DNA from 4 places in the Lysobacter antibioticus genome. Region 1 is predicted to be linked to each of the others. Evidence: riboswitches for the same ligand, from Rfam matches in the RefSeq annotation. Region 1 holds a riboswitch; each other region holds the start of a gene.

Region 1 (3,121 bases):
GGCGAGCTGGTCTTCGCCGAGCTGCGATGGCGGTGGATTGACCGCCTGCAGGTTCATGACGGCGGCCATCACTTTAGACTGATCGTGGTGTTGACGCCGTGGCCGAGCGTGTCGTCGTCGAACCAACGCGCGGTGACCGTCTTGGTCTGGGTGTAGAACATCACCACTTGCTTGCCGTAAGGGCCGAGGTCGCCGAGCTTGGACGCGCGCGAGCCGGTGAACGAGAACAACGGCACCGGCACCGGGATCGGCACGTTGATGCCGACCTGGCCGACGTCGATGTCTTCCTGGAAGCGGCGTGCGGCGGCGCCGGACTGGGTGAACAGCGCGGTGCCGTTGCCGTTGGGGTTGGCGTTGATCAGTTCGATCGCGGCCTCCAGGGTGTCGGCGGCGAGCACGATCAGCACCGGGCCGAAGATTTCCTCGTCGTAGATGCGCATGCCGGGCTCGACTCCGGAGAAGATCGTCGGGCCGACGAAGTTGCCGCGCTCGAAGCCCGGCACGGAGGGCTTGCGGCCGTCGAGTTCGAGCCTTGCGCCTTGCTCGACGCCGGCGGCGATCAGGCTTTCGACGCGTTCGCGCGCGGCGCAGGAAATCACCGGGCCGACGTCGGTGCCGGGCTCGGTGCCGGCATTGACCTTGAGCGTGCGCGCCTTGGCGACCAGTTCCGGAATCCAGGCTTGCGCTTCGCCGACCAGCACCGCGGTGGAGGCGGCCATGCAGCGTTGCCCGGCGGCGCCGAATGCGGCGCCGGCGAGGGCGTTGAGGGTTTGCTCCTTGTTGGCGTCGGGCAGCACCACCGCATGGTTCTTCGCGCCCATCATGCACTGCACGCGCTTGCCCGCCAGCGAAGCGCGGTGGTAGACATGGGTGCCGACCTTGGTCGAACCGACGAAGGACACGGCCTTGATGTCCGGGTGGTCGCAGATCGCATTGACCACGTCTTCGCCGCCGTGCACGACGTTGAGCACGCCCTTGGGCACTCCGGCTTGCAGCGCCAGTTCGACCAGGCGCATCGTCACCAGCGGATCTTGTTCCGACGGCTTGAGCACGAAGGTGTTGCCGGTGGCGATGGCCATCGGGAACATCCACAGGGGAATCATCGCCGGGAAGTTGAACGGGGTGATGCCGGCGCACACGCCGAGCGGCTGCAGCAGGGTGTAGGTGTCGACGCCGCCGGCGACGTTGTTGGCTAACTCGCCGAGTTGCAGGTTGCCGATCGCCGCGGCGTGCTCGACCACTTCCAGGCCGCGGAAGACGTCGCCTTCGGCATCGGCCAGGGTCTTGCCTTGTTCGGCGGTGAGGATCGCGGCGAGCTCGCCCATGTGCTCGCGGATCAGTTGCTGGTATTTGAGGAAGATGCGCGCGCGCGCGCCGATCGGGGTCTTGCGCCAGCTCTTGAAGGCCTGTTGCGCCGAACGCACCGCGGCGTCGACTTCGTCGGCGGTGGCGAACGGCACCCGCGCCAGCACTGTCTGCGTAGCGGGGTTGACGACATCGCGCCATTGTTCGGATCGGGATTCGACGAAGGTACCGTCGATCAGCAGCTTGACCGTCGCGACTTCGGTCGCGACGCGATTCATATCGTTCATTGTTTCGGCTCCGTGTCGCTCACCCGCGTGACGGGGATTGCGGAGCAAGACAAGTCGGTTCCACGCAACGGACATCCGCGTCGAGCCAGCCCGTCCGGTTGCCCACCGCAACACCCGAGGACGGCATCGCATGCGATGCCCGCCACTGGCCGGTCTCCGGGCTTGCGAGCGATGCGGAGCGATCCGCATCACCCCGACACCTTCCCGCGAAATCGCAGTGGTATTGAGTCGGGTGTTCTCGCCTACCGTTGCGGGGGCAGCGCCGGAATGGAGTCTGTCGACTCGCACCGGCTTCCCGTTTCACCCTGCTCGCCGGTACGGCGGCAGGACACCTGTGGCCGGCGGAGTGTAGGCGTCGGATCGAAAGCGAACAAGCTGCATTGCGCAAAGCTGCGCGCTCGTTCGCACGACGGCGTGGTCGGATGGCTTCGGACGCCGCATTCATCTTGTTGCTGCGCGCATGTGTGACGACTCGGCGCGGCACCGCACCGCGGCGAATGGAATGCATGGCGAGGAATGCGCCGCATGTCGGTTGCGGGAGCGCTCGCGATGTCGACCGCGTTTGCCTGTGCGGGGTTCGGGCGAAATGCCGGGCATCGCTCGATATTGTGATGGGCGGCGTGTATTCCTGGAAACGATGCAGGCGAAATGGCTGGTGCGGCGGGGACGGCTGCGGATAGGGGCATACGGATCGGCATGGGCGTGCCGCCGCGATGGGGAGCATCGGCGGCGGTGGATCGGTTCGTCGTCGAGCGTCGGCACTGAAGAATCCCGCGGGCCGTGGCCGCTCGGGTGACATTCGCATGCCGTTGCAAGATCATGGCGAGAGCGCAACGCGGCATTCTCGAAGGAGCGGTACCCGATGACCACACGCGAACGACGCAACGGAACCGAGCAGGCCAGCGCCGTGGCCTTGCGCGCAGGGCTGACCCGCGAGCAACTGGACGCGTTGACGACCTTGGAGCACTTTCGTTGGGAACTGCGTTTCGTTCGGCGGCCGCTGTTCCTGGAGCCGATTCCGGTGGTGTTTCATCCCGATGGCGAGCGCTACGCGGTGCTGGAGGCGGACGGGTCGCTCAATGAGAATCCGGGGTTCGAGATACGTCGTTGAGGGGGCTGTCGGTGGCACGGGTTGGTTGGTGCCCGCGTCATCGCGCCGGGTGCCCTCAGGGTAGGAGCGGCGCGAGCCGCGACCGCGGGATGCGCAGTCATCGCAACGTCGGTGTCGTCTATCGAAGCGGTGTGGTTTCGCGAGAGTAGGGGCGGCGGCCACAGGGATTTTCTTCGGTTGCAAGCCGCGACCGTGTTTTATTCCGCTGCGGCGTCTGTGGCCGAAAGACGGTGAAGCAATTGCACCTAAAACAGCAAGAACAGAGCTTCCGTCCGCTGACGCGGCCGGGTTACTTTCTTTTGCTAAGCCCAAAAGTCCGTCTGGATTCCCTTCGGTCAAAGATAACCAAAGAAAAGGGCTTTCCTTGACGAAGCTCCCCTGCGAGTTCGATGCGCGCGCCGGGATTTTCCGATAAGAC
Region 2 (3,121 bases), 2.6 Mb from region 1:
AGGGCGATCTGGCGGCAGCTGTCGGCGCGCGGCTGATCGTCGCGCACGAACGACCACTGCAGGATAGTCACCGGTCCGGTCAGCATGCCTTTGACCGGCCGTTGCGTCTGCGCCTGCGCGTAACGGGTCCAGTCGACGGTCATCGCCTGCGGGCGGACCACGTCGCCGAACAGCACCGGCGGCTTGACACAGCGCGAGCCGTAGCTCTGCACCCAGCCGTGGGCGGTGAAGGCGAAACCGTCGAGCTGCTCGCCGAAGTACTCGACCATGTCGTTGCGCTCGAACTCGCCGTGCACCAGCACGTCGATGCCCAGCGCTTCCTGCTCGCGCAGGCACAGCTTGGTCTCGTTCTCCAGGAAGGTCCGGTAGGCGGCGTCGTCGATCTTGCCGGCCTTGTGCTCGGCGCGCGCGCGCCGCACTTCGGCGGTCTGCGGGAACGAGCCGATGGTGGTGGTCGGGAACAGCGGCAGGCCGAGGCGCTGCGCCTGCACCTTCGCGCGTTGCGGATAGGGCGAGGCGCGCCGGGTCATCGCCGGTTCGACCGCGGCCAGGCGCTTGCGCACCTCGGCATTGCGCAACAACGGCGAGGCCAGGCGCGCGGCGCGCGCGCTGGCGGCGGTGGCGAGGTCGCGGTTGGCGTCGGCGCTGCCGGTGAGAGCGTCGGCGAGCAGGCGCAGTTCCTCGATCTTCTGCCGCGCGTAGGCCATCCAGTGACGCAGCGGCGCGGGCAGCTTGCGCTCCAGCTCCAGGTCGGTTGGCACGTGCAACAGCGAGCACGACGGCGCCAGCCAGTGCGCGCGATCGCCGGCGCGACGCGCCAGGCTCAGCGCGGCGTCGAGATCGGCGCGCCAGATGTTGCGGCCGTCGACCACGCCGAGGCTGAGGACGCGGTCGTCCGGCAACAGTGGCAGCACGCTTTCCAACTGCTGCGGCGCGCGCACCAGGTCGACGTGCAGACCTTGCACCGGCAGGCGCGCGGCGAGGGCGGCGTTGTCGCCGAGGCCACCGAAATACGTGGTCAGCAGGCGCTGTGGCGCGTCGGCTTCGGCCAGGGCCGCATAAGCGCGGCGATAGGCGTCGCGATCGTCGTCGTCGAGGTCGAGCACCAGGGCCGGCTCATCGAGCTGGACCCAGTCGGCGCCCGCGGCCTTGAGCTTGCCGAGCAACTCGGCATAGGCCGGCAGCAGGGCATCGAGCAGCTCGCGCGGATCGCCGCCGTCGCTGCGCTTGCCGAGCTTGAGGAAGGACACCGGGCCAAGCAGCACCGGCCGCGCCTGGATGCCGAGCGCGCGCGCCTGGGCCAGTTCGGCCAGCGGCTTGTCGCCGCGCAGAACGAAACGCTGGTCGCGCTCGAACTGCGGCACCAGATAGTGGTAGTTGGTGTCGAACCACTTGGTCATCTCGAGCGCGTGCAGATCGCGACGGCCGTCCTGCAGGCCGCGGGCGAGGGCGAAGTACCCGGTCAGCGGGTTTTCGTCGTAGACCTCGCGGTACGGCGCGGGGATCGCGTCGAACAACACGGCGGTATCGAGGACGTGGTCGTAGAGGGAGAAATCGTTGCACGGCACGACGTCGGCGCCGGCTTGGCGCGCCAGTTGCCAATGGCGTTCGCGCAGGCCGTGGGCGGTGTCGTGCAGCGCCTGGGCCGGCGTGTCGCCTTTCCAGAACGATTCCAGGGCCAGCTTGAGCTCGCGCCGCGCGCCTATGCGCGGGAAGCCGAGATGGGTGACGCTGATCATGATGATTACCTGCGATGCGTGGGCATGGCGCAGGGCAACGAAGGAGACCACGGCTGCGCCGGCCCGACGCTCGCGCGCCCGGCTTCGCCGCAACCCTTGGTGTCGACCTTCGCCCCCGCGGGCGAACCGGCGCGCACGACGCGGCCCGCGCCGGGACGGGCCCGGACGCAGCGCCGACACCTTGCGGGCCGGAGTCGGACGGAAGGCGAGCCTTCCGGTCATGGCAGGTCTTCGGGCTTGGGGCATGGAGCACGAGGCGCCTCCTACTGTCCGTCGCTTCCCGGGATCGCTCCCAGTGCCTGACGAAGTTCGTTCCCTATACCGCTGCGGGGCAGCTCCGGAATTGGACGTGGCGTCCGCACCGGATTCCCTCTAACCGCTGCCGGTGCGAACCGGTGGCGATTTGTCACATCGCTTCATCTGCATGAAGCGATGTTCACCATCACGCCGCCAAGCTACGCAGCGCGACCGGCGAAGTCAATCGCCGCGATCGCGATGCGTGGACCCGGTTTGCGATTTGTGGCCGCAGCCGGCGACGGCGCCGCGGCCGGGGCTTCCCCGGCTGCCGTTCATGCGCCGCCGACGATGATGTCGGCACGCTGACGAGCGCGAACGCCATGACCTCCTGCCGTTGAGCTTGGTGGGCCCTGGGGCTAACGTTCGTGCTGTGGCGACGATGCGCGGCGCGGGTCCAGGACGGCCCGCGCGATCCCGACTCCGATGGGTGGAACATGCTTTTCAGAAGGACGTTTGCGCTGACCTTGTGCCTGCTCGGACTGGCGGCTTGCGGGAGGGATTCCGCCGCGCCGCCGCCGGCCCGGCTCGAGCCGGTCACCATGGGCAGCCAGAACGAGTCGCCCAAGGTCGCCGCCGCGGACGCGTCGAGCGAGACCGACATCCTGCAGGGCACCTACTGGCCGCCGGCCAAGCTCGACGGCGGCGTGGCCAAGATCAGCTGCGAATACGACTACCCGCGTTTCGGCGACGGAAAACCGCTGACCGCGCTGGACTTCTTCAGCCTGGTCGACGCCTTGTCGCCGTGCCAGGCCAGCGGCGTGGTGCGCCTGCATTACCAGGGCAAGATCGGCGCTGGTTTCACCGCGCTGGTGCAGCGCGTTGCCGCCATGGCCACGCGCATGGAGATCCAGACCCGCATCCTCGACATCGACTCCAGCGGCGGTCACGTCGAGGAAGCGATCCGCGCCGGCGACTCGATCGCCGAGTCGGGCTGGGCGATCTGGGTGCGCGAGGACTCGGTCTGCCACAGCGCCTGCGTGTTGGTGCTGGCCGCCGGCGACACCCGCTCGATCGAGGGCAAGGTCGGCATCCACCGGCTGATGCGCGACCGCTCGACCGCGACCTCGCGCGCCGAACTCAGCCGC
Region 3 (3,121 bases), 120 kb from region 1:
GCCGGTGTCGGTGCCGGTGACGAACACGCCGCGCGGAAACACCGCGGACGCGGCCGTTGGTCGGGAGCCGGCCTCCACCGGGGGCTGGGTGTGACTCATCTCGCGCTTTTCCCTGGGGCGTGGAGTCCACCATGGTAGTGGCGGCGGATGCCGCTGTTACACTCCGATGATGTTTAAAACCTCCGCACTATCGGGCGACAAGCCCGAGCAATACGCGCAGCTGCTCGCCCAGGCGCGCGGTTTGCTCGACGGCGAACGCGACCGTATCGCCAACGCCGCCAACCTGTCGGCATTGGTCAGCCATGCCCTGCCGGAACTCAACTGGGTCGGCTTCTATTTCTACGACGGCGAAGAACTCGTGGTCGGCCCGTTCCAGGGCTTGCCGGCCTGCGTGCGCATTCCGCTCGATAAGGGCGTGTGCGGTGCGGCCGCCTCGACCCGCCAGACCCAACGCGTCGCCGACGTGCACGCCTTCCCCGGCCACATCGCCTGCGATGCCGCCTCGCGTTCGGAAGTGGTGGTGCCGCTGGTCCACGGCGACGCCCTGATCGGCGTGTTCGACCTCGACAGCCCGGTCCCGGACCGCTTCGATGCCGACGACCAGGCCGGCCTGGAAGCGCTGGCGCGCGTGTACGTGGAGGCGCTGGCATGACCGCGCCGAAGATGCGCAACATCGGCCCCAAGAGCGCGGCCTGGCTGCGCCAGGTCGGCCTGCGCACGCACGAGGACATCTCCGCGATCGGCACGGTCGAGGCCTTCATGCGCGTCAAGCGCGCCGGCTTCAAGCCGACCCTCAACCTGCTCTACGCGATCGAAGGCGCGCTGCTGGACTGCCATTGGCAGGAAATCAGCGACGAACGCCGGCAGCAACTGATCCAGGCCGCCGAAGCCGCGACCGCCCTGCTACCGCCGCCGCGCAACAAGCCGGCCGCCGCGCCGGTGCACACCACCGTGCACGCCGAAGAACGCCACGATGCGTTCGAGGGCGGCGGCCTGGACGGCAACGGCCTGGACGAGGACGACGACCGCCCCGGCGGCCGCGACGAGGACGACGGGCGCGACTGAGCCCGTCGACGCCGCTGCGCCCCCTCCGGCCGGCCCCCTCCGCCCACCCACGGCTTTGGCCCCGGGCGCCGGCTTCGCGTAGACTGCGCACCGCTTCAAGGTGACCCGGCGGCTTTCTCCATCGCCGGGTTGAAACGGGAAGCCGGTGACGCGCCCTCTCTTGCGGGAGGATCGGCGCCAGTCCGGCACTGCCCCCGCAACGGTAAGCAAGACAGATCGCGGCAACCGCCACTGTGCTCGACACGGGAAGGCGCCGCGATCGGCAGCCCGACCCCGCGTCGGCGCTGCGCTTGCGAGTCCGGAGACCGGCCTTGAAGCGCCACAGGTTGCGATGCGGAGGGCGTCGCGGCGGCTGCTATCCGGCTGTCTGCACGGCCCGCTGCCTCCTCGCAACCGTCTTCCGCCGTCGTCGTCGCGCGCCTCCGGGTGCGCGCGCTGGAGCTGTCCCCATGTCCGTCCGCAACACGCACGCCACGCGCGCACTGAACTTGTCCTTCGCCATCGCCTGCGCGCTGGCGCTGCCCGCCGCCGCCATCGCCGCTCCGGCCGGCGACGCCACCGACCTCGACGAGGTGGTGGTCACCGCCAACCGCACCGCGGTCAGCGTCAACGACACGCTGACCCCGGTCGACGTGCTGGACCGCGAGACCATCCAGCGCAGCCAGGCGCGCGACCTCAACGACCTGCTGCGCGGCCGCGCCGGCATCACCATTTCCAACCAGGGCGGCGCCGGCAAGCTCACCACCCTGTTCCTGCGCGGCAGCGAGTCCGACCACGTGCTGGTGCTGGTCGACGGCATCCGCGTCGGCTCGCCGACCTCGGGTCTGGCCGCGCTGCAGGACCTGCCGCTGGCACTGATCGACCGCATCGAGATCGTGCGCGGCCCGCGTTCGAGCCTGTACGGCGCCGACGCCATCGGCGGCGTGATCCAGGTGTTCACCCGCCGCGAGAAGCAGGGCTTCGCGCCGCGCGTGCACGTCGGCGGCGGCAGCAACGACAGCCTCGAATTCGGCACCGGCTTCGGCGGTCGCAGCGAGCGCGGCTGGTTCGGCGCCGACTACAGCTTCCGCAAGACCGAGGGCATCAACGCCTGCCGCGGCGCCGGCTTCCCGGTGTTCGCCGGCTGCTTCACCGACGAGCCCGACCGCGACGGTTACGAAAACCACGCCCTGTCGCTGCGCGGCGGCCTCGAGTTCAACGAGCAGTGGAGCATCGAAGGCCAGGCGCTGCGCGCGGAAGGCGAGAACGATTACGACGGCAGCTTCGTCAACCGCTCCGAGACCGTGCAACAGGTGATCGGCGGCAAGCTGCAATGGCGCCCGTCGGAAACCATCCACCTGCAGTTGCTGGCCGGCCGCAACGTCGACAGCTCGGATAATTTCCTCGGCGAAGTGCCGATGGGGTTCTTCAAGACCGATCGCGACAGCGCGACCTTGCAGGGCGACTTCACCCTGGCCGAAGGCCACGTGCTGAGCGCGGGCTTCGATTGGTTGCGCGACCGCGTCGACAGCGACACCGTGTACGACGAAAGCGAGCGCGACAACAAGGCCGGCTTCGTCCAGTACCAGGGCCGCTTCGGCGCGCAGTCGTTCGAGGCCAGCCTGCGCCGCGACGACAACGAACAGTTCGGCGGCCACACCACCGGCGGCGCGGCCTGGGGCCTGAACTTCGCCGAGCGCTGGCGCGTCACCGTCGGCTACGGCACCGCGTTCAAGGCGCCGACCTTCAACGAGCTGTACTACCCGTTCTTCGGCAACGCGACCCTGCGCCCGGAAGAGTCCAAGACCTGGGAGCTCGGCCTGGCCTATCGCGGCGAGCGTTTCAACGCCCGCATCGACGGCTTCGACACCCGCGCCGACGACCTGATCACCTACGACTCGTCGATCAACCTGCCCAACAACATCGACCGTGCGCGCATGCGCGGCGCCGAGATCGGCATCGACACCACGTTCGCGCAATGGACTCTGGCGGCGAGCGCCAGCGTCCTCGACACCGAGAACCGCGTCGGCTTCTATCAGGGCAACGACCTGCCGCGCCGCGCCAAGCACAGCGCGCG
Region 4 (3,121 bases), 440 kb from region 1:
TCGCGTCGGAGCCGTACTGCGCCGAGGCGCCGTCGCGCAGCACTTCGACGCGTTCGATCGCGGCGATCGGAATGGCGTTGAGGTCGACCGGCGAGGAGCCGCGGCCCTGGCTGCCGTTGAGGTTGATCAGGGCGGTGGTGTGGCGGCGCTTGCCGTTGACCAGCACCAGCACCTGGTCGGGGGCGAGGCCGCGCAGCTGAGCCGGGCGCACTGCGTCGGTGCCGTCGGTGATGGCGGGGCGCGGGAAATTCAGCGAGGGCAGGGCGCGCGACAGGGCGGTGGCCAGCTCGACGGTGCCGGTGGCCTCCAGGGTTTCGGGGGTGATGATGTCGATCGGCGCGGTGGACTCGGCGACGGTGCGGTCGCTGACGCGGGTGCCGGTGACGATGACCTGGTCCAGGGTCTTGGGGTCGCTTTGCGGCGCGTCTTGCGCGTGGACCGGCGCGGCGAGCGCTACCAGGAGGCCGAGGGCCAGAGGGTGACGTGAACCGGCGAAGGTGCGGCGGACGTGCATGACGACTCCTTGATGGGGATGACAGCGATGTCATTCGGATTTAACACGAACGTAACAACCGGTCAATGAAGCGGCCAAATATTGCCTAACGCAAGTAGTCAAAAAGTGGTAGAAGCACACTCTTTGCGGAATCCGGCGGCGGATGGCCGGCCGCTGCGCCTGGCCTGGTGGGGGCTTTCTGGCCCTCATCCCGTTAGGCCCTCATCTCTGCCAGCCCTGATTTCCTCCTCAAGTCGTCGTCCCCGCGAAGGCGGGGATCCACCGGATTTTCGTGCGAGAACGCCTGAGGTCTCTATCGCCCGGCCAGGGCGCGCAGCACCCTGGCGTTCACGGATGCGCGAGCCGGTGGCTCGCAAGCGCATCCATTCACCCCGGCCTGCGCGGGGATGACGATTTCAGCGCTAGGGGAGGCCGCGAGGTCCGTCCAGGAAAGCAAAGGCCGCGGATGGGCCCTGATCGGCGAGTCACGCGCATTTTCCTCCTCCGTACCCTGGCGTCCCGACCTCGCTCGACTGCTAAGATGCGCGCGCTCAAGGTGATCGCCGACACACAATCGGCGATTGAAACGGGAATCCGGTCCCCGCTTCTGGCATTCGCCAGGTCGGTCAATCCGGAGCTGCCCCCGCAACGGTAAGCGAGTACACGCACCGCACGACGCCACTGTGTTCCGACACGGGAAGGCGCGGTACGGGAGACCCGGTCCGATCTCGGACCGCCTCCGCTCGCAAGCCCGGAGACCGGCCCGGAGCGCGAACCGACAGGCGGAGGGCCGTGTCTCGGGGCATCGGCGCGCGCGCCGTCTCTCCGTTCCGCCATCCCCCTGTCACGACCTGATCTAGACCGCGCGGGTGAGGCGCGGCCATGGAGAGCCGACCGTGACGTTCCGTTTTTCCGCTGTTCCGCGCCTTGCGCGCATCCCCGCGCGCTGCGCTTTCGTATTCGCCGGTTCCGCATTCGCCGCCTCCGCAGTCGCGGCGCCGGCGGTCGATCTCGACCAGGTCGTGGTCACCGCGAGCCGCACCGCCCAGACTCAGGACGCCACGCTCGCTGCGGTGACCGTGATCGACCGCGCGCAGATCGAACGCCTGCAGCCGTCGTCGCTGCCGGAGTTGTTGCGCGGCACCCCTGGTGCGTCGCTGGCCAACAACGGCGGCCCGGGCAAGGCGACGTCGCTGTTCCTGCGCGGCAGCGAGTCCGACCATGTGCTGGTGCTGATCGACGGGGTCAAGATCGGTTCGGCGACCAGCGGCGGCGCATCGCTGCAGGACATTCCGGTCGAGCAGATCGAACGCGTCGAAATCGTGCGCGGCCCGTTCTCCAGCCTGTACGGCTCCGAAGCCATCGGCGGCGTCATCCAGATCTTCACCCGCCGTCCGCAGGGCGCGTTCGTGCCGAGCTTCAGCGCCTCGATCGGCAGCTACGCCACCCATCGCGCCACCGCCGGCGTCGCCGGCAAGGGCGAGCGCGGCTGGTATTCGATCAACGCGGCCCACGAAGACACCGACGGCATCAACGCCTGCCGCGGCAAGCCCTCGCCGGGCGGTGCCGGTTGCTTCACCTATTCGCCCGACCGCGATGGCTATCGCAATGATTCGCTGACCCTGCAGGGCGGCTACCGCTTCAACGAGCAATGGGACGCCGAAGCGCGCTTGTTTCGCACCGAAAACCATAACGAATACGACGGCAGTCAGAACAACGAGGCCGACGGTGTGCAGCAGGTCGCCGGCGCCAAGCTGCGCTATCGCCCCAGCGACCGCGTCAGCCTCAGCGCCAGCGCCGGCCGCAGCGAAGATCTCAGCGACACCTACAAGAACGGCAAGTACTCCAGCACCTTCGAGACCCGACGCCAGCTCGGCTCGGTGCAGGGCGACCTCGGCATCGGCAGCGGTTTGCTCACGCTCGGGTTCGACTGGCAGCGCGACCGCATCGACAGCAACACCCGTTATGCCCGCGACGCCCGTATCCTGCGCGGCGCTTTCGGCCAGTGGCAGCAGAGTTTCGGCGCGCATGCGCTGCAGGCCAGCCTGCGCCGCGACGACGACAGCCAGTTCGGCGGCGAGACCACCGGCAGCCTGCTGTGGGGCTGGAACCTCAGCGAGGCGCTGCGTTTGACCGCGAGCTACGGCACCGCGTTCAAGGCGCCGACCTTCAACGAGCTGTACTACCCGGGCTACGGCAATGCCGGCTTGTCGCCGGAAACTTCGCGCAGCGTCGAAATCGGCCTGCGCGGTACCCACGGCGAGCGCCGCCAGCACGTGTGGTCGCTCAATGCCTACGAGAGCGACATCGACGATCTGATCGCGTTCGATTCCTCGATCGGCCTGCCCGGCAACGTCGACCGCGCGCGCATCCGCGGCCTGGAAGCGGCGTTCGACACCCGCCTGGCCGACTGGGACCTGCGCGCCAGCGCGACCTGGCTGGACCCGCGCAACGACAGCCGCAGCGCCAGCCGTGACAAATTCCTGCCGCGGCGTGCGCGGCAGAGTGCGCGCATCGATGCCGACCGCCGCTTCGCTGTCGGCAATGGCGCCTGGTCGTTCGGCGCCAGCGTGTACGCCGCGGGCGATCGCTATGATGACCTGGCCAATACGCGTCGCCTCGCCGGTT

What was found. A riboswitch is a leader RNA that binds a small molecule or an ion and turns the genes downstream of it on or off. The one in region 1 is predicted to bind cobalamin.
Region 2: linked by a shared signal. The riboswitch ahead of metE (5-methyltetrahydropteroyltriglutamate--homocysteine S-methyltransferase) and the one ahead of GLA29479_RS10600 (CoA-acylating methylmalonate-semialdehyde dehydrogenase) in region 1 are both predicted to bind cobalamin.
Region 3: linked by a shared signal. The riboswitch ahead of btuB (TonB-dependent vitamin B12 receptor) and the one ahead of GLA29479_RS10600 (CoA-acylating methylmalonate-semialdehyde dehydrogenase) in region 1 are both predicted to bind cobalamin.
Region 4: linked by a shared signal. The riboswitch ahead of btuB (TonB-dependent vitamin B12 receptor) and the one ahead of GLA29479_RS10600 (CoA-acylating methylmalonate-semialdehyde dehydrogenase) in region 1 are both predicted to bind cobalamin.

Annotation. Positions count from the first base shown of each region.
Region 1 covers NZ_CP013141.1:2,610,498-2,613,618, reverse strand. Annotated here, with positions in the region: gene GLA29479_RS10605 (acyl-CoA dehydrogenase family protein) at 1-57, opposite strand, end outside; gene GLA29479_RS10600 (CoA-acylating methylmalonate-semialdehyde dehydrogenase) at 69-1,583, opposite strand; cobalamin riboswitch at 1,723-1,943, opposite strand; gene GLA29479_RS10595 (hypothetical protein) at 2,455-2,703, shown strand.
Region 2 covers NZ_CP013141.1:5,258,469-5,261,589, reverse strand. Annotated here, with positions in the region: gene metE (5-methyltetrahydropteroyltriglutamate--homocysteine S-methyltransferase) at 1-1,739, opposite strand, end outside; cobalamin riboswitch at 1,945-2,151, opposite strand; gene GLA29479_RS25465 (hypothetical protein) at 2,172-2,342, shown strand; gene GLA29479_RS21190 (COG3904 family protein) at 2,576-3,121, shown strand, end outside.
Region 3 covers NZ_CP013141.1:2,487,196-2,490,316, forward strand. Annotated here, with positions in the region: gene bioD (dethiobiotin synthase) at 1-99, opposite strand, end outside; gene GLA29479_RS10105 (GAF domain-containing protein) at 170-652, shown strand; gene GLA29479_RS10110 (TfoX/Sxy family protein) at 649-1,065, shown strand; cobalamin riboswitch at 1,147-1,393, shown strand; gene btuB (TonB-dependent vitamin B12 receptor) at 1,515-3,121, shown strand, end outside.
Region 4 covers NZ_CP013141.1:2,169,820-2,172,940, reverse strand. Annotated here, with positions in the region: gene GLA29479_RS08750 (TonB-dependent receptor plug domain-containing protein) at 1-514, opposite strand, end outside; cobalamin riboswitch at 1,031-1,274, shown strand; gene btuB (TonB-dependent vitamin B12 receptor) at 1,429-3,121, shown strand, end outside.